Regions from separate parts of the Shinella sp. HZN7 genome, predicted to be linked through region 2. Evidence: predicted binding sites of a transcription regulator. Region 2 holds the regulator's gene; each other region holds the start of a gene.

Region 1 (5,418 bases), on a different replicon from region 2:
ATTCCGGCACATAGAGGCTCTCGGTGATGTAGAGCCGCCCCTCCGGGTAATTGTACTTGAAGCTGCCGTCATCATAGGGCGACGGCAGGTCGAACAATGCGCGAAAGACCTCCAGCCCGTCACGCGGCACCATGTCGCCGACGAAATCGAAGAGATGCGGCAGCCGGTCGAAGAACTTTCCGGCATTGGTCTCGTTGGCGAACCAGAGCGAGCCGGTGAGCGCCATGGCGAGGATGGCAAGGCCGAGCCAGGTATAGAGCCGGCGGCGGGCGTTCAGCTCCTGCCAGTGCCGCTCGATGAGCGCACCCTTTTCGCTGAAGCCGTCGTGAAGCGTGTTCATGGCCATGGTCTGTCCGTCTCGGCAGAGTTCTGTGTGCGCAATCCTGATCGCCGACAAAGCGCCACGACCTCTCTTCCGTCATGGTCGGGCTTGACCCGAGGGTGACGTCGAGAGTGGAGTGGCGACGTCAGCAAAAGGCGCCGGCCGGGTTGCGGCCGGCGCCGGATGCTGTTTGGCGATCAACCGCCGATCGTTGCCTTGCGGGCGTCGATGATCGGCTTGTAGAAGTCGACGTTGACTTCCGTGAACGAGGTGAAGTCACCGCCCATGACAGCGGCAAAGCAGGCGGCGTCCTTCTGCGGCAGGTCGAGCATGAACTGCTTGAACTTCGCCTTCATGTCGCCTTCCATGGAGGAGCGGACGACGATCGGGCCGTTCGGGATCAGCGGCGACTTCCAGACTTCGACGAGGTCGTTCATGTCGAGAATGCCCTTCTCGACCATCTTGTGCAGGTTGCCGGAGGTGTAGCCGTCCTTCCACTCGCCGACGCCCGAACCGAAGGTCGTGCCGGCATCGAAGGTGCCCTTCATGACTTCGAGAACCAGGTTCTCATGGCCGCCGCCGAAGCCGGTTTCAGCGAAATATTCCTTGACCGGGCCGCCGATCGATTCCGGCAGCGTGACGAGCGGGATCAGGTAGCCGGAGGTGGAGTCCGGATCGGCGAAGCCGAGCTTCTTGCCCTTCAGGTCCTCCAGCTTGGTGATGCCGGAATCCTTGCGGGCGACCATGATCGAGTGGTAGCCGGTCGAGCCGTCCGTCTGGACGGTCGTCAGGATCGGCTCGACGGCGTCGGCCTTGGCGAGGTAGATCTTGGCAAAGCCGGAAGCGCCGAGTTCGGCATAGTCGAGCGTGCCGCCGAGCAGGCCCTGGATGACGCCGTCATAGTCGGCGGCCGGGAAGAACGAGACCTTCTCGAAGCCGAGCTCGGCCTTCAGATGATCGCCGAGGCACTGATAGTTGCGCAGGCGGTCGGCTTCGTTCTCGCCGCCGATGATGCCGACGCGGAATTCCTTGAGGTCTTCAGCCTGTACGTGGCCGGCGAGCGCGATGAGCGCGACGGCGCCGAGAAGAGCTTTCTTCAGCATGGTCTTTCTCCTGTTTGACCGGCTCTGCCGGGCTCTTGAAAAATGATGGCCCTTCACGCGGGCCAATCGATCCCGGTCGGCTCAAAGGCCGGCCAGTGCCAGCGGTGTCGGGCTGGCGGATTCCTTGATGTTGTCCTGGCGGGCCGGATTGCGGATCGCCGTGGAGGTGACGCTCTCGTCGATCTCCGCCCCATCGGCGCCCGTGCCGTAGATCGTGCGCACCGCCTCGGCATCCAGGTCACGCGCCGGTCCGTCGAAGACGACGCGGCCGCCGGACATGCCGATGATGCGCTCGCAATAGGCGCGCGCCGTATCCAGCGTGTGCAGGTTGGTGATGACGGTGATGCCCTCGCGCTCGTTGATGTCGCGCAGCGCGTCCATCACGATCTTGGCGTTCAGCGGGTCGAGCGAGGCGATCGGCTCGTCGGCGAGCAGCATCTTCGGGTTCTGCATCAGCGCCCTTGCGATCGCCACGCGCTGCTGCTGGCCGCCCGAGAGCGTGCCGGCCGGCTGCAGCGCGGTCTGCTCGATGCCGAGGCGCTCGAGCGCGGCAATCGCCATGATGCGCTCCTCGCGGGTGAAGAGGTTGAGGATGCTCAGCACGGCCGAACGATGGTTGAGGCGGCCGAGCAGCACGTTGGTGAGCACATCGAGGCGCGGCACGAGGTTGAACTGCTGGAAGATCATGGCGCAGTCGCGCTGCCAGTTGCGCAATGCCGCGCCGCGCAACGCGGAGACCTCGACGTCATTGAAGTGGATGGAACCCTCGCTCGGATCGGCAAGACGGTTGATCATGCGCAGCATGGTGGACTTGCCGGCGCCGGAGCGGCCGATGACGCCGACCATCTGGCCCTGCGGAATGTCGAAGGTCACGTCGTCGACCGCAACGCGCTCGCCGAACCGGCGGGTAACATTCTTCAGTCGAAACATGATGGATCCCTTTTGTCCTGTGTCGGATCGAGGTCGGGCCTCGTCGTTTTCGGGACTGGCTCTAAACGCTGTTGATGAAGGGGCGATGTCAGTTTCATGTCGGAAAAATAACAGTCCACAGGCCTGAATTTCCGGCATCGGAGAGGGCCTCCTCACCCGTCGTGACGGGCGAGGAAGGCTTCTGCGTCAAGTTTGCGAAAGTCGTCCAGAGCCGTGCGCAGCCGGGCGTGATCCCAGTCCCACCAGGCGAGTTTTTCCATGCGTTCGGCGATGGTTCGGGGGAAGCGTTCGCGGATGACTTTCGCCGCGACGCCGCCGACGATCATGTAGGGTTCGACGTCCTTTGTGACAACCGCGCCCGAGCCTATGACAGCGCCGTTGCCGATCGTGACACCCGGCAGGATGGTCGATCCGTGACCGATCCACACGTCATGGCCTATGGTGACGCGATGGTCGCGCCGCCAGGAGAAGAAGTCGGCCTCCTGGTCGGCATCCGGCCAGTAGTCGTTGGCACGGTAGGTGAAATGGTGCAGCGTCGCGCGCCACATCGGGTGGTTCGTCGCGTTGATGCGCACCGAGGCGGCGATGTTGGCGAACTTGCCGATCGTCGTGCACCAGACGGAGCCGCCGTTCATGATGTAGGAGTAGTCGCCGATCTCCGCTTCGCTGACGCGGCAGTTCTCGTCGATCTCCGTGTAGCGGCCGAGCACCGTGTCTGACACGACGGCGGTCGGATGGATCAGCGGCGTTTCGGACAGCCGGGTCATGCGACGGCCTTTCGCGGCGAGAAGGCAGAGACGTCGACGATGCGGTCGGCAACCTTCTCGCGCACGTCCTCGTCGTGGAAGATACCGAGAAGCGCGACCCCGGCGGCCTTCTTCTCCGCGATCATCTCGACGACGACGGCGCGGTTCTTCGCGTCGAGCGAGGCGGTCGGCTCGTCGAGCAGCAGGATGCGGTGATCGGTGATGAAGCCGCGGGCGATGTTGACGCGCTGCTGCTCGCCGCCGGAGAAGGTGGCCGGCGGCAGCTGCCAGAGTTCGCGCGGCAGGTTGAGCCGGGCGAGCATCGCCTCCGCCGTCGCCTTTGCCTCGGCCACATCGACACCGCGGGCGGTGAGCGGTTCGGCGACGACATCGACGGCCGCGACGCGCGGCACGGTACGCAGGAACTGGCTGACATAGCCGAGCGTGGCGCGGCGCACCGACAGGATCGTGCGCGGATCGGCGGCCGCCAGATCGAGCAGACGGCCGCCATGCTCGATGAGGATCTGGCCGCTGTCGACGGCGTAATTGCCGTAGACCATCTTGAGCAGCGAACTCTTGCCGATGCCGGACGGGCCGCCCAGCACGACGCATTCGCCCGCCTTCACCGAGAAGGCGACATTGGACATGACGGGCAGGCGGATGCCGTCGCGAAGATGCATGGTGAAGCTCTTCGCGACTTCGGAAACAACGAGCGGGGTCGGCATGGTCACACCTGAAGGATCGAGGAGACGAGGAGCTGGGTATAGGCTTCGCGCGGATCGTCGAGCACGCGGTCGGTGAGCCCCTGCTCGATGACGACGCCGTCCTTCATCACCATCATGCGGTGCGAGAGGAGGCGGGCGACGGCAAGGTCATGCGTGACGATGATCGCGGAAAGGCCGAGGTCCTGCACGAGGCCGCGCAACAGATCGAGCAGGCGGGCCTGCACCGAGACGTCGAGGCCGCCCGTCGGCTCGTCCATGAAGACGAGGCGGGGCGAGGTCACGAGATTGCGGGCGATCTGCAGGCGCTGGCGCATGCCGCCGGAGAAGGCGCGCGGCTGGTCGTCGATGCGGTCGACGCTGATCTCGACGCGGCCGAGCCAGTTGCCGGCCGTTTCGCGGATATTGCCGTAGTGTCGCTCGCCGACGGCCATCAGCCGCTCGCCGACATTGGCGCCGGCCGAGACCGCCATGCGCAGGCCGTCGGCCGGGTTCTGGTGCACGAAACCCCAGTCGGTGCGCATCAGGAAGCGGCGCTCCGCCTCGCTCATGCGGGACAGGTCGCGCATCCCGCCATCGCGCATGCGATATTCGACGGAGCCCGAGCTCGGCATCAGGCGGGTGGCGAGGCAGTTGAGCAGCGTCGTCTTGCCGGAGCCGGATTCGCCGACGATCGCCAGCACTTCACCCGGCCAGAGATCGAAGGAGACGTTCTGGCAGCCGATGCGCGCGCCGTAGAACTTCGAGATGTCGCGGACTTTGAGAAGCGGCGTGTCGGTCATTCGGCAGCCTCCTTGTCATAGGCGAGAGAGCCGCGATGGCCGCCCGCGCAGCGTTCTTCGCAATGATCGGTGTCCGAGCAGACGAACATCCGCCCGCCCTTGTCGTCGAGCACGACCTCGTCGAGGTAGACATTCTCCGCGCCGCACAGCGCGCAGGGCCTGTCGAAGGTCTGGATCTCGAAGGGATGGTCCTCGAAATCCAGGCTGACGACCTCGGTAAAGGGCGGCACGGCGTAGATGCGCTTTTCGCGTCCCGCGCCGAAAAGCTGGAGCGCTTCCGACATGTGCATCTTCGGATTGTCGAATTTCGGCGTCGGCGACGGGTCCATCACATAGCGGCCCTCCACCTTCACCGGATAGGCATAGGTCGTGGCGATATGGCCGTTGCGGGCGATGTCCTCGTAGAGCTTGACATGCATCAGGCCGTATTCTTCCAGCGCGTGCATCTTGCGCGTCTCGGTCTCGCGCGGTTCGAGGAAGCGCAAGGGTTCGGGGATCGGCACCTGGTAGACGAGCGTCTGCCCGGCCGTCAGCTTTTCCTCGGGAATGCGGTGGCGCGTCTGGATGATCGTCGCCTCGCGCGTCTTTGTCGTCACCGCCACATCGGCGACCTTCTGGAAGAAGGCGCGGATGGAGACGGCGTTGGTCGTGTCGTCCGCCCCCTGGTCGATGACCTTCAGCACATCCCTGGGGCCGAGGATCGCCGCCGTCACCTGCACGCCGCCGGTGCCCCAGCCATAGGGCATGGGCATTTCGCGCGAGGCGAAGGGCACCTGGTAGCCGGGAATGGCGATCGCTTTCAGGATCGCCCGG
Region 2 (5,418 bases):
GAGGTCAACGGCATGATCTCGGACAGCGTCCGCGTCCAGCTCCGCAACCTCGTCACCGCCAACCCCGCGATCATCGGCACCACGCAGCCGGTGACCTTCCTTGCGCACGGTGACCTCGATTCGGCCTTCAAGGGCCAGATCAACCTCGACGTGCCGGAAAAGGACCGCAAGATCTCCGACAGGCAGATCGGCTGGATGAACCAGCTCGCCGAAAGCGGTGCGCTTTCCAAGCACTTCAACACCGGCCTCTTCGTCAACGGCGCATCGAGCCGTCCGGAAGCCGCCGGCGTCGGCGTCGCGCTCATCGGCTCGCTCTACATGATGCTGATCGTGCTCGTGCTGTCCTTGCCGATCGGCGTGGCCGCCTCGATCTACCTGGAAGAGTTCGCCCCGAAGAACCGCTTCACCGACCTCATCGAGGTGAACATCAACAACCTCGCCGCCGTGCCGTCCATCGTCTACGGCCTCCTGGGCCTTGCCGTCTTCGTCAACTTTGCGGGCTTCCCGCGCTCGGCGGCCCTGGTCGGCGGCCTGGTGCTGACCCTCATGACGCTGCCGACGATCATCATCGCGACCCGCGCTGCCCTGAAAGCCGTGCCGCCGTCGATCCGTTCGGCCGCCCTCGGCCTTGGCGCATCGAAGATGCAGACGGTGTTCCACCATGTCCTGCCGCTCGCCATGCCCGGCATCCTGACGGGCACGATCATCGGCCTTGCACATGCGCTCGGCGAAACCGCGCCGCTGCTCCTCATCGGCATGGTCGCCTTCGTCGCCGACGTTCCGGCAACGCCGATGGATCCGGCAACGGCCCTTCCGGTGCAGATCTACATGTGGGCGAACGAGGCCGAGCGCGCCTTCGTGGAGCGCACCTCGGGAGCCATCATCGTGCTCCTCATCTTCCTCATCCTCATGAATGTTGGTGCAATCCTGTTGCGCCGCCGTTTCGAACGGCGCTGGTAGAAGGACCGATCATATGAACATGATGTCAGAAGCAGCAGTCGAGAAAGCGCTGGACAAGAAAATGAACGACATTTCCTACAAGATGATCGGCAAGGACGTCTCGGTTTATTACGGCGAGAAGCGCGCCCTTTACGACGTCAACCTCAATGTGCGCGAAAACACCGTGACGGCGCTCATCGGTCCGTCCGGCTGCGGCAAGTCGACGTTCCTGCGCACGCTGAACCGCATGAACGACACGATCGACGGCTGCCGCGTCACCGGCCGCATCACGCTCGACACGGACGATATCTACGATCCGGCGATCGACGTCGTGGAACTGCGCGCCCGCGTCGGCATGGTGTTCCAGAAGCCGAACCCGTTCCCCAAGTCGATCTACGAGAACGTCGCCTACGGTCCGCGCATTCATGGCCTTGCCAAGGCGAAGGCCGACATGGACGCCATCGTCGAGCAGAGCCTTCAGAAGGCCGGCCTCTGGAACGAGGTGAAGGATCGCCTGCAGGAGGGCGGTACCGGCCTTTCCGGCGGCCAGCAGCAGCGCCTGTGCATCGCTCGAGCCGTCGCCGTCAGCCCGGAGGTCATCCTGATGGACGAGCCCTGTTCGGCGCTCGACCCGATCGCGACCGCCAAGGTCGAGGAGCTGATCCACGAGCTGCGCGCCAACTTCACCATCGTAATCGTGACGCACTCGATGCAGCAGGCGGCCCGCGTCTCGCAGCGCACCGCCATGTTCCACCTCGGCAACCTCGTCGAGGAGAACGACACCGACAAGATGTTCACCAACCCGGATGACCAGCGCACGCAGGACTACATCATGGGCCGCTTCGGCTGACGGCTGTCGCCGAATCCGTGAAAACCCGCGCGCATTAAGGACAGAACCATGTCATCGACCCATATTGTCTCGATTTACGACGAAGAACTGAAATATCTCTCCCGCCGCATCTCCGAAATGGGCGGTACGGCCGAGCAGATGGTGGCGGACTCGGTCCGCGCCCTCGTCACGACGGATGCGGCTCTGGCCCAGAAGGTCATTTCCGAGGACGTCATCCTCGACAATGCCGAGCGCCAGATCAACGACAAGGCGATCGTCACCATCGCCAAGCGCCAGCCGATGGCCGCGGACCTGCGCGAGATCATGGGCGCGATCCGCATCGCGGCCGAGCTGGAGCGCGTCGGCGACCTCGGCAAGAACACTGCCAAGCGCGTCATCGCCGTGCAGAGCTCGGGCATGCCCCGCAAGCTTGCCCGCGGTCTCGAACACCTCGCCGAACTCGCGCTGATGCAGCTCAAGGAAGTGCTCGACGTCTATGCCACCCGATCGGTGGACAAGGCCAAGGCGATCCGCGAACGTGACGACGAGATCGACGCGATCTACACCTCGCTGTTCCGCGAACTTCTCACCTACATGATGGAAGACCCGCGCAACATCACGCCCTGCACGCACCTCCTGTTCTGCGCCAAGAACATCGAGCGCATCGGCGACCACGCGACCAACATCGCCGAGACCATCTACTACATGGCGACCGGATCGCAGCCGGAGGGCGAACGCCCGAAGGACGACACTTCGACCTCCGTCGTCGCGGCCGGCCTCGCCGACGCGTCCGAGTAAAGAGAGCAGGTTCAACTCCATGGTGCCCAGAATTGCCGTCGTGGAAGACGAGGAGGCCCTCAGCGTCCTCCTGCGCTACAATCTGGAAGCGGAAGGTTTCGAGGTCGATACGATCCTGAACGGTGACGAGGCCGAGATGCGTTTGCAGGAGCGCATGCCTGACCTCCTCATCCTCGACTGGATGCTTCCAGGCGTTTCCGGCATCGAACTGTGCCGGCGCCTGCGCCAGCGCCCGGAAACCGAACGCCTGCCGATCATCATGCTGACGGCGCGCGGCGAGGAGAGCGAGCGCGTGCGCGGCCTTGCCACCGGCGCGGACGATTATGTCGTGAAACCCTTTTCGACGCCGGAACTCGTCGCCCGCGTGCGGGCGATGCTGCGCCGGGCCAAGCCCGAGGTCGTCTCGACGGTGCTGCGCTGCGGCGATATCGAGCTCGACCGCGAGACGCACCGCGTCCACCGCCGCACCCGCGAGGTCCGCCTCGGCCCGACGGAATTCCGCCTCCTGGAGTTCCTGATGACCTCGCCCGGCCGCGTCTTCTCGCGCTCGCAGCTTCTCGATGGCGTCTGGGGCCATGATATCTATGTCGATGAGCGGACCGTCGACGTGCATGTCGGCCGCCTGCGCAAGGCGCTCAACTTCGCCAACATGCAGGATGTCATCCGCACGGTGCGCGGCGCCGGCTATTCGCTGGAGGCCTGAGCGAACGGGTTTCCTCCCAAGGACGGAAATGGGCCCTCAGGGGCCTGTTTGCGTTTTGGGATGCGAACGCCCCTCATCCCGCTGCCGCGACCTTCTCCCCGCAAGCGGGGAGAAGGGGATGGGGCGAGGCCTCGCTCCCTCGCTTCCCAGTAAGTTTCTGGAAACCGGATCGGCATACCCCTTCGCCCCGCTTGCGGGGAGAAGGTGCCGGCAGGCGGATGAGGGGCGCTCGCCTCACAAACGAAAACGGACCCTCTCGGGCCCGCATCGCATGTCCTGCCGTGGAAAAGATTACCGCATCCGCCGCCGCTCGGCCGAGGGCTGGTAGGCGAGGCGCTGGTGGTAGGTGCAGTAGGGGGAATTGTCGGGGGATTCGTTGCCGCAGAAGTGGAAGTCGTCGTTGAGCGGATCGCCGATCGGCCATTTGCAGGTGCGCTCGGTGAGCTGGGTCAGCTCCAGCCGGCGCGACATCGGCACGACCACGCTGTTGCCGTTGGCCGGAACCGGAAGGGTCTCGGCCTGCATTTCGAAATCGACGTCGATCTCTTCCTTGGGAAGCGTGTTGTCGGCCGGCCGGGCGACGGGCCGGGCAGCGACGGGACGGGCCGCGAAATTCGACGGGCGCGGCGTCGCCGGCGCCGGACGCTTCGGGCGTGCCGCGGTCTGGGTGCCGCCGGCCTTGGCGCGGCCGGGCAGGTTCAGCCGGTGCACCTTGCCGATGACGGCGTTGCGGCTGACGCCGCCGAGCTGCGCCGCGATCTGGCTCGCGCTCAAGCCCTCGCTCCAGAGCTTCTTGAGTTTCTCGACGCGCTCGTCTGTCCAGTTCATGTTTTCGTCTCCGCTCGGCGTCCAGGATGCAGGAATCCCTCGTCGTGCTCCGGACGGGTCCGGAACCTGAACGCCCTAACTCTTTTGGTGACTAGTTCCGCCGCATGCAGTCTAGTAATTGGTCCTTAACCTAGAGACCGGTGGACTCTGTGACAAGAGTCGCCGGAATCCGGGCGAATCGATTTCGGAGTTTTCCCCAACTTGCTGGTCAGGTGTGACTCGATAGCGACACCTTCCGCGTGCGCCGTGAATCCTCACCTTGCGGGATGTTCAGCGCCATTTCGGGTGCGATTTTGTTGACATCCCAAGATGAAATGCCGATAGTGCGGCATGCCGCCGAAAGGCGGCTTTTGGTTTTTCTGAAGCCCGGAAAAGTCAAGCCGCATTCCTGTTTTTCCGCATCTCTTTTCGGAGGATCCGCGCATGGCCGATGTCGCGCCGCTCTATGAAACCTACATGCGTGCGCCGCTCAGGTTCACGCGCGGGGAGGGCGTGTGGCTGATCGCCGAAGATGGCGAGCGATATCTCGATTTTGCCGCCGGCGTCGCCGTCAATTCGCTGGGCCATGCGCATCCCCATCTCGTCGCCGCGCTGAAGGACCAGGCCGACAAGGTCTGGCACCTGTCGAACCTCTACGAGGTCCCGGGCCAGGAAAGCCTCGGCCGCCGGCTGACGGAGGCCACCTTCGCCGACAAGGTGTTCTTCACCAATTCGGGCGCCGAGGCGCTGGAATGCGCGATCAAGACGGCCCGGCGCTACCATTTCGCCAAGGGCCATCCCGGCAAGTTCCACATCATCACCTTCGAAGGCGCCTTCCACGGCCGCACGATCGCGACGATCGCCGCCGGCGGGCAGGAGAAGTATATCGAGGGCTTCGGCCCCAAGGCGCCGGGCTTCCTCAAGGTTCCCTTCGGCGATATCACGGCCGTCAAGGATGCGATCACCGAGGAAACGGCCGGCATCCTGATCGAGCCGGTGCAGGGCGAGGGCGGGCTGCGTCCGGTGTCGAAGGAGTTCATGCAGGAGCTGCGCCAGCTCTGCGACGAATACGGCCTGCTGCTCATCCTCGACGAAGTGCAGACAGGCGTCGGCCGCACGGGACGCCTCTTCGCCCATGAATGGGCCGGGGTCACGCCTGACATCATGGCGATCGCCAAGGGGATCGGCGGCGGCTTCCCGCTCGGCGCCTGCCTTGCCACGAACGAGGCGGCGGCCGGCATGGTCGCCGGCACGCACGGCTCGACCTATGGCGGCAACCCGCTCGCCATGGCCGTCGGCAATGCCGTGCTCGACGTGGTGCTGGAGGACGGCTTCCTTGAGC
Region 3 (5,418 bases), 950 kb from region 2:
GCCCCGCCGAGCCTTGACCTTTCTCATCCCCGCATCCTATCTCCTCATGCAATACGGCGAAACACGAGGAAAGAGCGCGATGGCAGCCCATATCAGCGGCGCGGGACTGAAGCGGCAGGTTGTCTTCTGGCTCATCGCGCTCGGCTTCTTCCTCATCTTCCTCCTGGTGTTCAGCGACATCCTGCTGCCCTTCATCGCCGGCATGGCGCTCGCCTATTTCCTCGATCCGGTCGCCGACCGGCTGGAGCGCTGGGGCCTCAGCCGCCTGATGGCGACGGTGGTCATCCTCATCGCCTTCGTCATCCTCTTCGCGCTGTCCCTGATGATCGTCATCCCGCTGCTCGCCACGCAGGCGGCGGACTTTCTGCAGAAGCTGCCGGGCTATGTCACCCAGTTGCAGGAGCTGGTGGCGAGCTTCAATCCCGACCTGCTGCCCACCTGGATCAGCAGCCAGATGGGCACGATCAAGCAGAGCTTCTCCTCCATCCTCGCCGAAGGCGCGGGCTTCCTCGGCACGGTGTTCAAGCAGCTTTGGAACTCCGGCATGGCGCTGGTCAACATCGTCTCGCTGCTCGTCATCACGCCCGTCGTCGCCTTCTATCTGCTGCTAGACTGGGACCGCATGATCGCCAAGGTGGATAGCTGGGTGCCGCGCGACCATGTCGCCAACGTGCGCCGGATCGCGAGCGAAATGGACGCGGCGATTGCCGGCTTCGTGCGCGGGCAGGGCTCCATCTGCATCATCCTCGGCCTGTTCTACGGCGTCGGGCTGTCCTTCGCCGGCCTCAATTTCGGCCTGCTGATCGGCCTCTTCGCCGGCCTCATCAGCTTCATCCCCTATGTCGGCTCGCTGGTCGGCCTGGTGCTGGCGGTCGGCGTCGCCGTCGTGCAGTTCTGGCCGGATTACTGGATGGTCGTCCTCATCGCCGCCATCTTCTTCGCCGGCCAGTTCGTCGAAGGCAATATCCTGCAGCCCAAGCTCGTCGGCTCGCGCGTCGGCCTGCATCCGGTCTGGCTGATGTTCGCGCTCGTCGCCTTCGGCGCGCTCTTCGGCTTCGTCGGCCTGCTGGTCGCCGTGCCGGCCGCCGCCGCCGTCGGCGTGCTTGTCCGCTTCGGCCTCCAGCGTTACCTTGACAGCGACCTTTATTACGGGGCGAGCAAGCCCATCCTGCTCGAAGAGAGCACGCCGGAAGAATGACGGGCAGTCCATAGTATCCGAGTAGCACCATGACATCGCGCAAGACCGCCGAACAGTTGCCGCTGGCCTTCGGGCACGACCCCGCGACGGGGCGTGACGACCTTCTGGTCGCCGAGCCGGTCAATGCCGCCGTGGCGATGATCGACGCCTGGCCGCACTGGCCGTCGCCCGTCGTCGTCATCGCGGGCCCCGTCGGCTCGGGAAAATCGCACCTTGCCGCCATCTGGCGCGAGAAGGCGGGGGCCGAGGCCATCGAGGCGAAGGCGGGCAGGGGCGCCGAGGCGGCCGCCGAGCGCGGGCCCGTGCTCATCGAGGACGCCGACCGCGCCGGCTTCGACGACCGCACGCTCTTCCACATCATCAACAATGTGCGCCAGCACGGCCACACGCTGCTGATCACCAGCCGGCTCTGGCCGATGTCCTGGCCGGTCGAGCTGGCGGACCTGCGCTCGCGCCTGAAGGCCGCCACGGTGGTGGAGATCGGCGAGCCGGACGACGAACTGCTCTCGCAGGTCATCATAAAGCTCTTCGCCGACCGCCAGCTCTTCGTCGACGAAAGGCTCGTCGCCTATATCGTCGCGCGCATGGAGCGCTCGCTGGAGGCCGCCCAGACGCTGGTCGAGCGCCTCGACCGGCTGGCGCTCGCCCGCGGCAGCCGGATCACCCGCACGCTGGCGCAGGAAGTGCTCGGCGACATGGTCGGCGGCGAGGAGTGAGCCGGAGATTTCAAGCCGGCATCCGGCGATCCCCCAAGGCTATCGCCTATATTCCACCACAGGTGATCGCCTTGTCCGCAGGGCGGGATGGCCTGCCTGCCAGGAGGAACACCCGGCGATTGCTCGGCGAATTCCACCGACCCCGGATTGACTGTCACAGTTCCGTCGTCAAACTGCGCTAAGCGGTTCGGGGAAAAGTGGAAATCGGTTTCCGTCCGGGCCGCGTGGAAAGCATGCGGCCGATCCGGCGGCAAAGTGGGGCGGACTCTCCAATGGATACAGCGACTTCGGAACATGCGCAGGAAAAGCCCGTCGAGCAGGTGCCGCCGCCGGAAGGGGCGAGCGTCGATGTCGCGGCCCTGATGGCAAGCCCCGAACGCTTCATCAACCGCGAATTCTCCTGGCTGCAGTTTAATCGCCGCGTGCTCGAGGAGACGCTGAACACCGCCCATCCGCTCCTGGAGCGCGTGCGTTTCCTGTCGATCTCGGCCGGCAACCTCGACGAATTCTTCATGGTGCGCGTCGCCGGCCTCGAGGGCCAGGTGCGCCAGGGCGTCGGCATCCGCAGCCCCGACGGCAAGACCTCGGCCGAGCAGCTCGACGGCATCCTCAAGGAGATCGACAATCTCCAGATGGAGCAGCAGGCCTCGCTCGCCGTGCTCCAGCAGTATCTCGCCAAGGAGGATATCCTGATCGTCCGCCCGACGGCGCTCACCAGCGACGACAAGGTCTGGCTGCAGCAGGAATTCATCCAGTCGATCTTCCCGGTCCTGACGCCGCTCTCCATCGATCCGGCGCATCCGTTCCCGTTCATCCCCAATCTCGGCTTCTCGATCGGCCTGCAGCTCGAAAGCACGACCGGCAAGGAGCCGATGACGGCGCTGCTGCGCCTGCCGGTGGCGCTCGACCGCTTCATCCGCCTGCCCGACGCCAAGGGCGCGATCCGCTACATCACGCTGGAGGATGCCGTCGGCCTCTTCATCGGAAAGCTCTTCCCCGGCTATATCGTGCGCGGCTCGGGCACCTTCCGCATCATCCGCGACAGCGATATCGAGGTGGAGGAAGAGGCCGAAGACCTCGTGCGCTTCTTCGAGACGGCGCTGAAGCGCCGCCGCCGCGGTTCGGTGATCCGCATCGAGACCGATTCGGAAATGCCCGAATCGCTGCGCCGCTTCGTCGTCGGCGAACTCGGCGTGCCGGACAACCGCGTCGCCGTCCTGCCCGGCCTTCTCGCCCTCAACACGCTGTCGGAAATCGCCAAGGCGCCGCGCGACGATCTTCGGTTCGAGCCCTACAATGCCCGATTTCCCGAACGCGTCCGCGAACACGCCGGAGACTGTTTCGCCGCCATCCGCGAAAAGGACATGGTCGTCCACCACCCCTACGAAAGCTTCGACGTGGTGGTCCAGTTCCTTCTCCAGGCTGCGCGCGATCCTGACGTTCTGGCGATAAAGCAGACGCTCTACCGCACCTCCAACGACAGCCCGATCGTGCGCGCGCTGATCGACGCGGCCGAGGCCGGCAAGTCGGTGACGGCGCTGGTGGAACTCAAGGCCCGCTTCGACGAGGAGGCGAACATCCGCTGGGCGCGCGACCTCGAACGCGCCGGCGTGCAGGTCGTCTTTGGCTTCATCGAACTGAAGACCCATGCCAAGATGTCGATGGTGGTGCGCCGCGAGGAGGGCAAGCTGCGGACCTATTGCCACCTCGGCACCGGCAACTACCACCCGGTCACGGCGAAGATCTACACGGACCTTTCCTTCTTCACCTGCAACCCGACGATCGCCAGCGACATGGCGAACATCTTCAACTTCATCACCGGTTACGGCGAGCCCGAGGCCGGCATGAAGCTCGCCTTCTCGCCCTATACGCTGCGCCCGCGCATTCTCCGCCACATCGAGGAGGAGATCGCCCATGCCAAGAACGGCGCGCCGGCGGCGATCTGGATGAAGATGAACTCGCTGGTCGATCCTGATATCATCGACGCGCTCTACCGTGCCAGCCAGGCGGGCGTGGAGGTCGACCTCGTCGTGCGCGGCATCTGCTGCCTGCGCCCGCAGGTTCCCGGCCTTTCCGACAATATCCATGTCAAATCCATCGTCGGCCGCTTCCTCGAACATTCCCGCATCTTCTGCTTTGGCAACGGCCACGGGCTTCCCTCCGACAAGGCGCTGGTCTATATAAGCTCCGCGGACATGATGCCGCGCAACCTGGACCGGCGAGTCGAGACACTGGTGCCTTTGATCAACCGGACGGTGCATGAGCAGGTTCTCTCGCAGATCATGCTGGGCAATCTCATCGATAACCAGCAGAGCTACGAGATCCTTGCGGACGGAACGTCCCGGCGCATGGAAGTGCAGCCCGGTACTGAGCCGTTCAACGCTCAGCACTACTTCATGACCAACCCCAGCCTGTCCGGCCGGGGCGAAGCCCTGAAGTCCAGCGCACCGAAGGCGATCGCGGGCTGGCAAGGCCGCCGGAAGAAGTAAACTGGATATGCATGGTTGAGTCTGAAGCCCAGGGGCGTTTGCCTGGAATTGCCCCGGTGTCAGTCGTGGATATCGGTTCGAACTCGATTCGCCTCGTTATCTACGAGGGCATGAACCGTTCGCCGGCCATCCTGTTCAACGAGAAGGTCATGTGCGGCCTCGGCAAGGGGCTTGCCAAGACCGGCCGCATGGACCCGGCAAGCGTCGAGCGGGCGCTCGCCGCCCTTCATCGTTTCAAGGCGCTCTCCCGGCAGGCCCGTGCCTCCACCATGTTCGCGCTGGCGACCGCCGCCGCGCGCGAGGCGGAGAACGGTCCCGATTTCATCCACCAGGCGGAAATGATCCTCGGCCAGAAGGTCCGCGTGCTGACCGGCGAGGAGGAAGCCTATTTCTCCGCGCTCGGCGTCGTCAGCGGCTTTCACGATACGGACGGCATCGTCGGCGACCTCGGCGGCGGCTCGCTGGAGCTGATCGACGTGACGGGCGCCGTGATCAGCCGCGGCATCACGCTGCCGCTCGGCGGCATCCGCCTGTCGGAAGCCTCCGGCGGTTCGCCCGCCCAGGCCCGCATCGTCGCGCGAAAATACCTGCGCACCGCGAACCTCCTGAAGAATGGCGCCGGCCGCGCCTTCTACGCCGTCGGCGGCACCTGGCGTGCCATCGGGGCGCTGCACATGGAGGTGCAGAACTATCCGCTGCACATGATCCAGGGCTACGAGCTCGGCTTCTCCGACGCCATGGATTTCCTGACGGACATCGTGACCGCCAAGGACCAGAAGGATCCCGCCTATGCGGCGATCTCCAAGGGCCGCCGCAACCTGCTTCCCTTCGGCGCCGTCGCGCTGCAGGAGACGATCGCCATCATGAAGCCCTCGCGGATCTTCTTCTCCGCCCAAGGCGTGCGCGAAGGCTATCTCTATTCGCTTCTGCCCGACCGGGAAAAGGCGCGCGACCCGCTGATCGCCGCCGCCGGCGAACTTGCCATCCTGCGCGCCCGCTCGCCCGAGCATGCGCG

What was found. Region 2 encodes PhoB, which activates phosphate uptake and scavenging genes when phosphate is short. Its sites were predicted from a motif close to TGTCATNNANCTGTCAT; they were not measured.
Region 1: a site for PhoB is predicted at 2,441-2,457, ahead of phnC (phosphonate ABC transporter ATP-binding protein). Genes of this name have one in related genera too.
Region 3: a site for PhoB is predicted at 2,067-2,083, ahead of shn_RS05080 (RNA degradosome polyphosphate kinase). Genes of this name have one in related genera too.

Annotation. Positions count from the first base shown of each region.
Region 1 is NZ_CP015737.1:506,618-512,035, reverse strand. Features, by position in the region: gene phnE (phosphonate ABC transporter, permease protein PhnE) at 1-340, opposite strand, end outside; gene phnD (phosphonate ABC transporter substrate-binding protein) at 520-1,425, opposite strand; gene phnC (phosphonate ABC transporter ATP-binding protein) at 1,507-2,355, opposite strand; gene shn_RS24735 (DapH/DapD/GlmU-related protein) at 2,508-3,122, opposite strand; gene phnL (phosphonate C-P lyase system protein PhnL) at 3,119-3,826, opposite strand; gene phnK (phosphonate C-P lyase system protein PhnK) at 3,829-4,605, opposite strand; gene shn_RS24720 (alpha-D-ribose 1-methylphosphonate 5-phosphate C-P-lyase PhnJ) at 4,602-5,418, opposite strand, start outside.
Region 2 is NZ_CP015736.1:111,767-117,184, forward strand. Features, by position in the region: gene pstA (phosphate ABC transporter permease PstA) at 1-960, shown strand, start outside; gene pstB (phosphate ABC transporter ATP-binding protein PstB) at 974-1,789, shown strand; gene phoU (phosphate signaling complex protein PhoU) at 1,838-2,566, shown strand; gene phoB (phosphate regulon transcriptional regulator PhoB) at 2,586-3,269, shown strand; gene shn_RS00555 (GcrA family cell cycle regulator) at 3,561-4,097, opposite strand; gene shn_RS00560 (aspartate aminotransferase family protein) at 4,521-5,418, shown strand, end outside.
Region 3 is NZ_CP015736.1:1,058,164-1,063,581, forward strand. Features, by position in the region: gene shn_RS05070 (AI-2E family transporter) at 47-1,198, shown strand; gene hdaA (DnaA regulatory inactivator HdaA) at 1,228-1,914, shown strand; gene shn_RS05080 (RNA degradosome polyphosphate kinase) at 2,187-4,403, shown strand; gene ppx (exopolyphosphatase) at 4,415-5,418, shown strand, end outside.